2 regions of the Kaistia sp. SLG-1 genome follow, and region 1 is predicted to be linked to the other one. Evidence: predicted binding sites of a transcription regulator. Region 1 holds the regulator's gene; the other holds the start of a gene.
What was found. The regulator LexA, encoded in region 1, represses DNA repair genes until DNA is damaged. The targets are predictions, from matches to a motif close to TGTTCNNNNTGTGTTCNG.
Positions count from the first base shown of each region.

Region 2: a site for LexA is predicted at 3,068-3,085, ahead of AC6HZP_RS17080 (ATP-dependent helicase). Genes of this name have one in related genera too.

Region 1 is NZ_AP048544.1:3,047,592-3,054,009, forward strand. Features, by position in the region: gene AC6HZP_RS13815 (SDR family NAD(P)-dependent oxidoreductase) at 286-1,110, shown strand; gene AC6HZP_RS13820 (SDR family NAD(P)-dependent oxidoreductase) at 1,191-1,943, shown strand; gene lexA (transcriptional repressor LexA) at 2,170-2,874, shown strand; gene AC6HZP_RS13830 (ComEC/Rec2 family competence protein) at 2,868-5,720, opposite strand; gene gltX (glutamate--tRNA ligase) at 5,851-6,418, shown strand, end outside.
Region 2 is NZ_AP048544.1:3,713,952-3,720,369, reverse strand. Features, by position in the region: gene AC6HZP_RS17085 (50S ribosomal protein L11 methyltransferase) at 1-539, opposite strand, end outside; gene AC6HZP_RS17080 (ATP-dependent helicase) at 684-3,035, opposite strand; gene AC6HZP_RS17075 (zinc-binding dehydrogenase) at 3,224-4,207, shown strand; gene AC6HZP_RS17070 (FAD-binding oxidoreductase) at 4,381-5,802, shown strand; gene AC6HZP_RS17065 (AsmA family protein) at 5,807-6,418, shown strand, end outside.

The DNA of each region.
Region 1 (6,418 bases):
CAACAAAAATTGTAAATTACAATAGGTAGCGGTCGGGGCTGCCGGATCGCCCATGGGTTGAGTCCCGAGCGCCGGTGGTCCGGGCCGGCTGTCCGAGGCCCGGCTCGCCGATCGTGCCGAAAGAGCCCGCGAACCGCGCGAATCGAGCCGGGAAATCGCATCGCGACACACCGGTGATCGACCATCCGCGCATCCCGCTGATCGCCTCGTGATTTGACAAAAATACCAAAAACGTTAAATCGTAAAGGCGATCCCCACCCCTTCAACATCGCTTCGAGGCTCGTCATGACGACTTCCAAGGTTTGGTTCATCACCGGCGCGAGCCGCGGCTTCGGGCGCATCTGGGTCGAGGCGGCGCTTGCCCGCGGCGACAGTGTCGCGGCGGCCGTGCGCAAGACTGCCGCCCTCGACGATCTGGCGCGGCAATATCCCGACACGCTCCAGGTGCTGTCGCTCGACGTCACCGACCGTGACGGCGTCGCCCGGGCCGTCGCCGAGGCGGCGGCGCGCTTCGGCCGCCTCGACGTCGTGCTCAACAATGCCGGCCATGGCTGCATGGGCGCGGTCGAGGAAGTCGCCGCGGAAGACGTCCGCGCCACCTTCGAGACCAACGTCTTCGGCTCGCTCTGGGTGATCCAGGCGGCGCTGCCGCTGCTGCGCGCGCAGGGCTTCGGCCACATCCTGCAGATGTCGAGCGTGGCGGGCGTCGTCGCCCTGCCGACGGCCGGCATCTATGAAGGCGCCAAGTTCGCGGTCGAGGGCATCGTCGAGGCGCTCGCCGGCGAAGTCGAACGGTTCGGCATCAAGGTGACCCTGATCGAGCCGGCCGGCTACGCCACCAGCTTCCTCGAGGGCCCGACGATGAAGCAGGCGACGGAGATCCCCGCCTACAATGTCGTCCGCGAGGAGCTCGCCGAGCGCCTCACCGCCGACCAGCTCGGCGATCCCCGCGCCACGGTGCCGGCGATCCTGAAGCTCGTCGATTCCGACAAGCCGCCGCTCCGGCTGATCCTCGGCGACCTGCTGCCGCTGGTCAAAGACATCTACGCCGACCGCATCCGCACCTGGGAGTCCTGGGAAGACGTCTCCAAGGCGGCGCTCCGCCTCTGATCCGCTTCGTCGCGGCCCGGACTCCTCCCGTCCGGGCCGCGAGCCGCCGATCCTCTCCAACCATGCATGAGTGCCAGACCATGACGCAGTCCGCAGGCCGGTTCACGGGCCAGACGATCATCGTGACCGGAGCCGGCGCCGGCATCGGCCGCGCCACGGCGCTTCGCCTCGCCGCCGAAGGCGCGCGGGTCCTCGCCGCCGACATCTCGGCCGACAACCTCGAAAGCCTGGCGCAACAGGCGCCGGCCGGAAGCGTCGTCGCCGTGGTCGGTGACCTGACCGAGCAGTCCTTCATCGACACCCTCGCCGCCGCCAGCGACGGCAGGATCGACGGCGTGGCGAACATTGCCGGCATCACTGACGGCTGGCTGCCGCCGGCCGAGATGGACGACGCCACCTGGCACAAGGTGTTCGAATTGAACCTGACGGCGCCGATGCGGCTCGCCCGCGCGGTGCTGCCGCAGATGCTCGCCCGCGGCAAAGGCAATTTCGCCTTCGTCTCGTCCGAGGCCAGTTTCCGCTCGTCGCTGTCGGGCGTCGCCTATACCAGCTCGAAGCACGGCCTGAACGGCCTGGCGAAATCGATCGCCTTCTACTACGGCACCAAGGGCATCCGCTCCAACGTCGTCGCGCCGGGCGGCGTCAAGACGGGCATGGATACGCGGTTCCGTTCGGACTATGCCAAGGAGATCACGGCCCCGATCCTTGAGACCGCGCCGCCGTCGGTGGAGCCCGACATCATCGTCCACTCCATCCTCTGGCTTCTCTCGGACGACTCGCCGAACATCAACGGCGTCATCCTGCCCTGCGACGGCGGCTGGACGACGATGTAGTCGGGATCCCGGCCGCCCACGCTCAAACCGGAGCCCCGGTTCTCGATGCCGGAGGCGGACGACGATCGCCCGCCTTCGTCCCGCGATCGCGCGTCCAGCGCCGCCCAGCGATCGCGCTCCTGCCGCGCTGCCTTGCGGAACGCATGGGGAACAGTTATTCTGTTCGCGTTTTGTACCTTGACGATTCTGTCGTCCCCCTTGGCAAGGCCCGCAGCGCGAGATCACCATGCTCACTCGGAAGCAGTATGAACTTCTCCTGTTCATCAACGAGCGACTGAAGGAAGCAGGCGTCCCTCCCTCTTTCGATGAAATGAAGGACGCGCTCGACCTGCGCTCCAAGTCCGGCATCCATCGCCTGATCAAGGCGCTGGAGGAACGTGGCTTCATCCGCCGCCTGCCCAACCGGGCCCGCGCGCTGGAGGTCGTCCGCCTCCCCGAGACGATGACGCCGACCCTGGCGCGGCCGAAGAAGCAGGCCTTCTCGCCGAGCGTGATCGAGGGCAGCCTCGGCCGGGTCCGCCCGGTCGAAGAAATGCCGGATCTCGCACAGCCCGTCATTATCCCGGTGATGGGCCGCATCGCCGCCGGCGTGCCGATCTCGGCCATCCAGACGCAGAGCCATTCGATCTCCGTTCCGCCGGAAATGCTGCGCGCCGGCGAGCATTTCGCGCTCGAAGTGCGCGGCGATTCGATGATCGAGGCCGGCATCCTCGACGGCGACACCGTGCTCATCCGCAAGAGCGACAATGCCGATTCCGGCGACATCGTCGTCGCGCTGGTCGACGAGGAAGAGGCGACGCTGAAGCGGCTCCGCCGCAAGGGCGCGTCGATCGCGCTCGAAGCCGCCAACCCGGCCTATGAGACGCGCATCTTCGGACCCGACCGGGTCCGCATTCAGGGCAAGCTGGTCGGCTTGCTCCGCACCTACTGATCGTCCGGCCCCGGCTCGTAGCGCGGCATCCACGGCCGGCGCACCGGGGCATAGGCGGTCAGGACCTCGAAGCGGTCGGCAAGCTGGATCGGACGCAGTCCGGCTTCGGATTGCGTCTCGACGTTTGTCGGCGGGAGGATGTCTTCATCCTCGGCACTGCGCTCGATTTCGGCATCGCGCTCCTGGAAAGCGTTCTCTTTGGCATCGCCCTGGTCGGCAGAGCGCCGCTCGGGATCGCGCGCTTCGGCAGTGCGCTCTCGAGCCAGGCGCTCTCGTGCATAGCGCTCCGGCGGAGCGGCCTGGGGGACATTGGACAATTCGGTTTGGGCCGGCGCGGACAGGACAGGGACGGGTTCCGCCGCTCCAAGCCGGGAAGCCCCCTCGCCTGCACTCGCCAAAGCCTCGTGATCAACGCGCCCCAACGCAATGACTGACCTTTGCCGGTCGGGAGGCAGCGTGCCCGGCGCGGCTCCGGCTTCGGTTCCAGACGCCTCGGCAGCGGCAAGATCCCCGACATCCGTCGCGTCGGCGGCGCGGCTCTCCGTTTCATCGTCCCGAGCTGGCGGCAGAGCCGTCCCGCCGCCGGGGATGACCGCCTCGGCGGTCACGGAGGCCGCCGCCGTATTGGACGTGCGCGGATCGGCGGGAAGGTATCCGTCAGCTGGGGCGATCGGAGCATTCGACGCGATTGGCTCGTCCGGGGCGGTCGGGCCGTTCGGGGCGGTAGCCTTGGCCGGCTCCGCCGGGGCGGCCGGATCGGCCAGCCCCTCCATCGAATCGGCTAAAATCCCCTCGCGCTGGATCAGGGCGATCGAGCCGGCGCGGCGGAGCGCATGCCGGTCGAGGACGGCCGTGTGCAGGCCGCAGCTTGCCGGCACTGCGAGCGGGCTGACGATCAGCACCGCGCGGCGGCAATCCTCTTCAAACGCGGAGCGGTCGAGCGCCAGCGCCACCAGGCCGCCATCCGGCAGCCGGCCGACGCAGCCGGAGGCGTCGCATCCGCCGGCCTGCACGACGCCGGGAAGCGCCGCGTCGCGCGGATCGCCGTCCGAGCGCAGCCAGATATCGGTGACGAAGCGGTCCTGCTTGCGGGCGACGATCGAATGGCGGCCGTCCTCGCCGCGCAGCGCGATCTGGCGGCCGTCGGCGCTGACGAGCAGGCCTGGCCGCGCCGGATAGAGCGCCAGGGCGGCGCCGAGGACCATCGGCGCCAGCCCGGCGAGCCGCCAGCGCTCGCGCCAGAGCGCCAGCCAGGCGAAGCCGGCGATGAAGATGAGAAGGGCCGTGGCGCTCGGCATGGCGGCGCCGCCCGATTGCCCGGACCATTCGCTGACCTTGGCGGCGACGACGAGCATGCCGTCGATGCCCCAGCCGACGATGGCGAGCGGCGGCGCTTCCAGCCCGAACGGCATGAGGAGCACGGCGATCAGCGCCGCCGGCATGACGAGGAAATCGGTCAGCGGCATCGCCGCGACATTGGCGAGGATCGAGAGCGGCGCCATGCGCTGGAAGTGATAGAGCGCGAAGGGCGTCGTCCCGAGCCCGCCGAGGAGCGAGGTCACCACCATGCCGCCGCCGAATAGCAGCAGTCGCCGCGAGAGGAGCGCGGCGCGGCCTCGCGGCAGCGTTGCGTTCGTCGCCAGGCGCCGCCGATGCCGCTCGGCCATGAGCTCGAAGCCGGCGACGAGCGCCACGGTGGCGGCGAACGACATCTGGAAGCTGGCCGAAAGGATGCTCTCCGGCGTCACGGCGAGCACGACCAGCCCGGCGAGCGCGACGTTGCGCATCGAGATCGCCCGCCGGTCGGCCAGGATGGCGAGGAAGGCGATCGAGGTCATGACGAAGGAGCGCTGCGCCGCGACATCGAGACCGGAGATCAGCAGGTAGAAGCCGCTGAGAAGGAGCGCGGCGATGGCAGCCCATTTCTTGATCGGCCGCCGGAGCGCCAGCGCCGGCACCAAAGCGAGCCCTGCCCGGACGGCCCAATAGATCGCGCCGGAGACGAGCGCCATGTGCAGGCCGGAGACGGAAAGGATGTGAGCGAGCCCCGACAGGCGCAGCTCGTCCTCCGTCTTTTCCGAAAGCCCGCCGGCATCGCCGATGATCAGCGCCGTGGCGACGTAGCGGCTCTCGCCGATCAGCGACGCGTCGATGCGGGCGCGGATCGCCTCGCGGATGTCCTCCAGCGGCGCGCGCAGCCGGATCGACAGCGGCGCCGGGCCGAGATCGACCCGCTTCACCTTGCCATAGGCAAACCCCGTCGCGCCGACGCCGCGATAGAAGGAATCGCGGGCGAAATCATAGCCGCCCGGCAGGACCGGACCGGAGGCGGGGCGGAGCCGGGCGAGCGCCGAGATCCCCTCGCCCACCTTCGGCACGTCGCGGCCGCGCACCGTCACGGTGACGCGTTGCGGGATGGTCGTGATCCGTCGCGCGTCCAGGCCGGCGACGAGGATCGTCAGCCGATAGCCGCCGCGCCGGGCCTTGCGCGCCTCGACCCAGCCGGTGACCGTGCCGGTCACCTGCCGCTCCAGCACCCGCGTCGCGAGCGCGTCGGTGCGCAGCTTGCTCGCGGTCGCCCCGGTCGCCACCATGGCGAGGAGCAGCGTGAGCCGTACCAGGCCGGCCCGGCGGCGCCCGGCCCATGCCATGCCCCAGAGGACGAGCGCCAGCAGCGAGAGCGCCACCGCCGAGGGCTCGGAGGGAAGCGCGAAATAGAGAAGCGAGCCGACGCCGAAGGCGACCGGAAGCCAGAGAAAGCCGCGCCCCGCCTCGATCTCGCGCTCCAGCCACGCGCCGGTGCCGAGGCGGAGAAGGTCGAGGCGGTCGGCAAGGCGTGCGGCCAAGCGAGCGTCCGCCGGCGCCTGCCACCGGCGCGCGAGATCCGGCGCCGGCGGGTCGCGGACGCCTTCAATTGGGTGCGGATCGCTTTCGGCCATGGCCCCCGCCTTTCGCCCGAGCGCCCCGCTATGCTACATGACCCACCGCAGTTCGCCGAGTGGCGAGAATCCATGCCCCTTGCGGCTTCCCGCACATCTGGAACCCCTCATGTCCAAACCAGTTGTCACCCGTTTCGCCCCCTCTCCAACCGGCTTCCTCCACATCGGCGGCGGGCGCACGGCCCTGTTCAACTGGCTCTATGCGAAACACACGGGCGGCAAGATGCTGCTCCGCATCGAGGACACCGATCGCGAGCGCTCGACCGACGCGGCGATCGACGCGATCCTCGACGGCCTGAAGTGGCTCGGCCTCGACTGGGAGGGCGAGACGGTGTTCCAGTTCGCCCGCGCGCCGCGCCATCGCGAAGTGGTCGAGGAACTGCTCGCCGCCGGCAAGGCCTATCGCTGCTACTGCACGCCCGCCGAGCTCGACGCGATGCGCGAGAAGGCGCGCGCCGAGGGCCGCGCCCCGCGCTATGACGGCACCTGGCGCGACCGCGACCCGTCCGAGGCGCCGGCCGGCGTCAAGCCCGCCATCCGCATCAAGACGCCGCTCGACGGCGAGACCGTGATCGAGGATCAGGTCCAGGGCCGCGTCGTGATCC
Region 2 (6,418 bases), 670 kb from region 1:
TCGATGTCGGTCGCGAGCACCGGCTTCTGCCAGGCCTTGGCGATGGCGATGGCGAGCACGCCGGTGCCGGTGCCGAGGTCGAGGATGCTCTTGTAGTCGTGGAGCCTGCCGAGCCGGTCGATCTCCTCCAGGCAGCCCGCCGTCGTGCCGTGATGGCCGGTGCCGAACGCCTCGCCGGCCTCGATCTCGATGGCGATGTCGCCGGGCAGGATCTTGTCGCGGTCGTGGCTGCCATGCACGAGGAAGCGGCCGGCGCGGACGGGCTTCAGGCCCTCCAGCGACTTCGCCACCCAGTCCTCGTCCGGAAGGTCCGAGACGACGAAGGGGCCGACATCGGCACCGAGAACCGCAGCGAGCACGCGCGCCAGCGCCGCCTCGTCGGGCTGCTCCTCGAAATAGACGTCGACGGTCCAGCTCTGGTCGTCCTGCTCCGTCGTCGCGGCGGAGGGAAAGCCAAGCGCTTCATCCTCGCCGATCGCCTCGATGAGGCGAGTCGCGTCGGATTCCTTGGCAAGGTTGAGGGAGGCGATGAGGGTCAAGCTGGCGAACCTTGTCTGGCGGCGGAGGGTGTTTTCATACCCCGCCTCTGAGCCGATTGGGAGATTGCTTATGGGCCGAAAGCCGACACCCGACCCCGTCCCGCCGCGCGGGCTTTAGAGGGGCTGCATGCGGCTCCAGCCGGGCTAGTGCTTGGTCACAAAACTGTCGACGACCTTCTTGGTGCCGGTCTTCTCGAAATCGACAGTTAGCTTGTTGCCCTCGATCTCGACGATGGCGCCATAGCCGAACTTCTGATGGAAGACCCTCTCGCCGAGCTTGTATTTCGACGAGGAGCCGGTCGATTTCGCCACCAGCTCGCCCTCGATCTGGCGCGGCGCCGAACGGGCATGCGCCTGGGCGGGGGCCTTGTTCGCCTGGGCGCGCTGCCAGCCGGGCGTCGAATAGGTGTTGTTGAAACTGTCGGCGCGGTCGAAGCGGCTGGCGCCGTAATTGCCGACGCCGCCGACATTGTAGCCGCCATAGCTCGACGTCTGCTCGATCACCTCGACATGCTTTTCCGGCAGTTCGTCGAGGAAGCGCGACGGCACGTTCGATTGCCAGAGGCCGTGGATGCGGCGGTTCGAGGAGAACCAGATCATGGCGCGCTTCTTGGCGCGGGTGATGCCGACATAGGCGAGGCGGCGTTCCTCCTCTAGGCCGGCGCGGCCGCTCTCGTCGAGCGAGCGCTGGTGCGGGAACAGCCCTTCCTCCCAGCCCGGCAGGAAGACGGTCTCGAATTCGAGGCCCTTGGCCGAATGCAGCGTCATGATCGAGACCGCGTCCTGGTTCTCGGCGCGGTCGGTGTCCATGACGAGGGCGATATGCTCGAGGAAGCCGCCGAGCGACTCGAACTCCTCCATCGAGCGGATCAGTTCCTTGAGGTTTTCCAGCCGGCCCGGTGCGTCGGCGGACCGGTCCTGCTGCCACATCTCGGTGTAGCCGCTCTCCTCCAGGATCATCTCGGCCAGCTCGCCATGCTTCATCTGGTCGAGCTTCGAGCGCCAGAGCGCGAACGAGGCGAGGAGATCGCGCAGCGCCGTGCGCGTCTTGGACGACTTGATCTCCTCGGTCTGGATCAGCTCGTCGGTCGCCTGGAGGATCGGGATGTTGCGGGCCCGCGCATGGTCGTGCAGCAGCCGGACCGTCGTCTCGCCGATGCCGCGCTTCGGCACGTTGACGATGCGCTCGAAGGCGAGGTCGTCGGCCGGCTGCGCGACGACGCGCAGATAGGCGAGCGCGTCGCGGATTTCCTGCCGCTCGTAGAAGCGCGGGCCGCCGATGACGCGGTAGTTGAGGCCGATCGTGACGAAGCGCTCTTCGAAGGAGCGCATCTGGAACGAGGCGCGCACCAGGATCGCCATGTCGTTGAGCTTGTGGCCATGGCGCTGCAGGCTCTCGATCTCCTCACCGACGGCGCGGGCCTCTTCCTCCGAATCCCAGGCAGAGGCGACGCGGACGCGGGCGGCGTCCGGGTCGGTCGCGTCGGTGAACAGCGTCTTGCCGAGCCGGCCCTCATTGTGGGTGATGAGGTGCGAGGCAGCGCCGAGGATGTGCGAGGTCGAGCGGTAGTTGCGCTCGAGCTTGATGACGACGGCGCCCGGAAAATCCTTCTCGAAGCGCAGGATGTTGTCGACCTCGGCGCCGCGCCAGCCATAGATCGACTGGTCGTCGTCGCCGACGCAGCAGATGTTCTTGCGGCCCTGCGCCAGCAGGCGCAACCAGAGATACTGCGCGACGTTGGTGTCCTGGTACTCGTCGACCAGCATGTAGTGGAAGCGCTGGTGATAATCTTTGAGCACGTCCGGATGTTCGCGGAACAGGCGCAGGTTTTCCAGAAGCAGGTCGCCGAAGTCGCAGGCGTTCAGCGTCTTCAGGCGTGCCTGGTAGTCCCGGTAGAGCTTGATGCCGCGCCCGTCCGCGAAGGAGCCGCCATCGCCCGGCGGCACGTCGGCAGGCGTCAGGCCGCGGTTCTTCCAGCTGTCGATCAGATTGGCGAGCTGCCGTGCCGGCCAGCGCTTCTCGTCGATGTTCTCGGCCTGGATCACCTGCTTCATCAGGCGGATCTGGTCGTCGGTGTCGAGAATGGTGAAGTCGGAGCGCAGGCCGACCAGCTCGGCATGGCGACGCAGGATCTTGACGCCGATCGAGTGGAAGGTGCCGAGCCAGTTCATGCCCTCGACCGAGGGGCCGATCAGCTCGCCGATGCGGTGGCGCATCTCGCGCGCCGCCTTGTTGGTGAAGGTGACGGCCAGGATCTGGCTCGGATAGGCCTTCTGCGTCGCCAGCAGATGGGCGATCCGTGTCGTCAGCACGCGCGTCTTGCCGGTGCCGGCGCCGGCGAGCACGAGGACCGGCCCTTCCGTCGTCTCGACCGCGAGGCGCTGCTCGGGATTGAGGCGCGCGACGTAGTCGGGGGCGGCAGCCCGGCCGAGCGCGCGCGCAGCGATGCCGCCGGGGCGCGGGGCGGGGGCGGAACTGTCGAAGGGAACGGTCATCTGCGGGGCGGTCGATTCGAAGAACGGGACATGAGAACAAATATGGACCGCGGCGGCCGTCCATGCCAGCTTTCCTACAGAAACAGGACCTGCCTGTCCAAGCGAAGCCGCCTTCGTCCCGCCCTGTATCGGGCGGCTGCGGCAGCTTTCCGGCACTGACAAGGGCAGGCGATCAGGGAGTTTTTATCATGCGAGCGGCCCTCTATGAGCGTTTCGGCGATCCCGCCGATGTCCTTCAGTCCGGCGAGCGTCCGGTTCCCGAGCCCGGACCGGGTGAGATCCGGGTCCGCATGGTGCTGTCGCCGATCCACAATCACGATCTCTGGACCATTCGTGGCACCTATGGCCACAGGCCGGATCTGCCGGCGATCGGCGGCAGCGAGGCGCTCGGCATCGTCGATGCGCGCGGCCCGGACGTCACGGCGCCGGTGGTCGGCCAGCGCATCGTTGTCAGCGGTGTTCGCGGCGCGTGGAGCGATTATTTCGTCGCGCCGGCGATCCGCGCCGTGCCCCTGCCGAATGCGATTGGCGACGACACCGGCTGCCAGCTGCTCTCGATGCCGTTGAGTTCGCTGATGCTGCTGGAAGACCTCGGGATCGCTAGCGGCGAGTGGATGATCCTGAACGCTGCCAATGGCGCCGTCGGCCGCATCGTCGCCATGGTTGCCAAGGCGCGCGGCATCCATGTCATCAGCCTCGTCCGGCGCGATGCGGGCCTCGCCGAGCTGACGGCGCTCGACATCGGCAACGCCGTCTCGACCGAGACGCCGGGCTGGGAAGAGCGCGTCCGGTCCATCGCCGGCGACGCGCCGATCGTGCGGGCCGTCGATTCCGTCGGCGGCAAGGATGGCGGGCGTCTGACAAGCCTGCTGGCCGATCGCGGCCTGCTGATGTCGTTCGGCGCCATGTCGAACGAGCCGCTGGTGATCCCCTCCGGCGACCTCATCTTCCGCGATGTCTCGGTCAAGGGCTTCTGGGGCGCCCGCCGCTCGGCGGCGACCGGCCGTGAGGAGATGGTGCGGTTGATCGGCGAGCTCGTCAGCTTGGCCGCGTCGGGGCAACTGCGGCTCGGCATCGACCAGCGCTTCGGCCTCGCCAATCCGGCAGGGGCCGCCGCGGCGAGCGCCCGGCCGGGCCGGACGGGCAAGATCGCGCTCAGCGGTTCGGTATGACCGACCCGCTGGTCGGCCGTTCCTTGCGGGTGTAAACCGGCCTGCGAAAGCCACCGAATTCGGCGGTGAGGCCCGGCAAAAGCGTCAGGAAGTCTTTGGCGCGGCAGCAGGGTTTTGATAGGTTGCGCCCGACATGGCTTGCGGGCCAAGAACCCGTTGGGAGGCTTTTTAGTATGACAGTTTCGGCGCTGCGCAACGAGGATGCGCGTGACGAAGTGGCGTTGGCCACGGCCCTCGAGATCCTGCAGGAGCGCTTCGGTCCGCGCTTTACGCGCGGGCTGGAGATCCGGCGCCAGCACGCCAACACGACGACCTGGCTGCCGAACGAACCGGCGGACGCCGTCGTGTTCGCCGTGTCGACGGAAGAAGTCTCCGACATCGTCAAGATCTGCGCCGCGCATCGCGTTCCGGTCATCCCGTTCGGCACCGGCACCTCGCTCGAGGGCCATGTCAACGCGCCGAAGGGCGGCGTGTCGATCGATCTGTCGCAGATGAACCGGATCGTCGCGGTGCATGCCGAGGATCTCGACTGCACGGTCGAGGCGGGCGTGACGCGGATCCAGCTCAACAACCACATCCGCGATCAGGGTCTGTTCTTCCCGATCGATCCCGGCGCCGACGCCAGCCTTGGCGGCATGGCGGCGACGCGCGCCTCCGGCACCAATGCCGTGCGCTACGGCACGATGCGCGAAAACGTCGTCCGCCTGACGGCCGTCATGGCCGACGGCTCGATCGTCCGCACCGGCAGCCGCGCCAAGAAGAGCTCGGCCGGCTACGACCTGACGCGGCTTCTGGTCGGCTCGGAAGGCACGCTCGGCATCATCACCGAGGTCACGGTGCGCCTGCACGGCCTGCCGGAATCGGTCGCGGCGGGCGTCTGCTCGTTCCCGACGGTCGAGGATGCCTGCAACGCGGCGATCCTGACGATCCAGAGCGGCATCCCGATCGCCCGCGTCGAACTCGGCGACGCGATGATGATCCGCGCCACCAACGAGTTCGCCAAGCTCGGCCTGCCCGAGACGCCGCACCTGTTCCTCGAGTTCCACGGCTCGCCGGCCTCCGTCGCCGAGCAGGCGGAGCAGTTCGCCGCGATCGCGCAGGAGTTCGGCGGCGGCGAGTTTGCCTCGGCGACCCGCCCCGAGGATCGTACCAAGCTCTGGCAGGCGCGGCACGATTCCTATTTCGCCGTGAAGGGCCTTCGTCCCGGCGACAACATCCAGAGCGTTTCGACCGACGTCTGCGTGCCGATCTCGAAGCTGGCCGAATGCGTCGCCGAGACCAGCGCCGATATCGCGGCCAACGGCTTGATCGGGCCTGTCGTCGGTCATGTCGGCGACGGCAATTTCCATACCCAGCTCCTGATCGACATCACCAATCCGGAAGAGATCGCCAAGGCCGAAGCCGTGATCAGCCGGATGAACGAGCGGGCCATCGCGCTGGACGGCACCTGCACCGGCGAGCATGGCGTCGGCCAGGGCAAGCGCAAATATCTGATCAAGGAGCATGGTCACGGGCTCGATGTGATGCGCATGATCAAGGCGACGCTCGATCCGCTCGGCATCCTGAACCCGGGCAAGATCCTGCCGGACGCATGACGACATCGGAGCCGGGGCCGGCAAGGCGGAGGTTGATCTGAACAGGCTGTACCTGATCATCGGGGGCATCATCATCGCCGTGCTGTTTTCGGCGCTGGTGATCCCTTGGTTCGTCGACTGGAACGCCTTTCGCTCGACCTTCGAGCGGGAGGCGGAGAAGATCCTCGGCCAGCCGGTCACCGTCGCCGGCACCGCCAACGCGTCGCTCCTGCCGATGCCGTCGCTCGTCTTCACCGACGTGCGTGTCGGCGGTACGCCCGACAAGCCGATGATGAAGGTCGACCGGTTCGCCGTCCGGATCGAGCTGATCCCCCTGATTTCGGGCACGTTCAAGGTCGTCGACATGGCGATCACCCGGCCACGCCTGCAGGTCACCGTCGCCGCCGACGGCACGCCCGACTGGCTCCGCCGCTCCGAGGCCTCGAAGGCCCTCAATCCCGACGCCGTGACGCTGGAAAAGGTCGATGTCTCCGACGGCTCGATCGATTATCGCGACGAGCGCACGGGCCGGTCGCTGTCGCTGACCGGCATCAACGCCGCCGTCGACGCGCGCTCGCTGACGGGTCCCTGGAAGATCGAGGGCGGCCTGGTCGCGGAGGGCGTGCCGACGACCTTC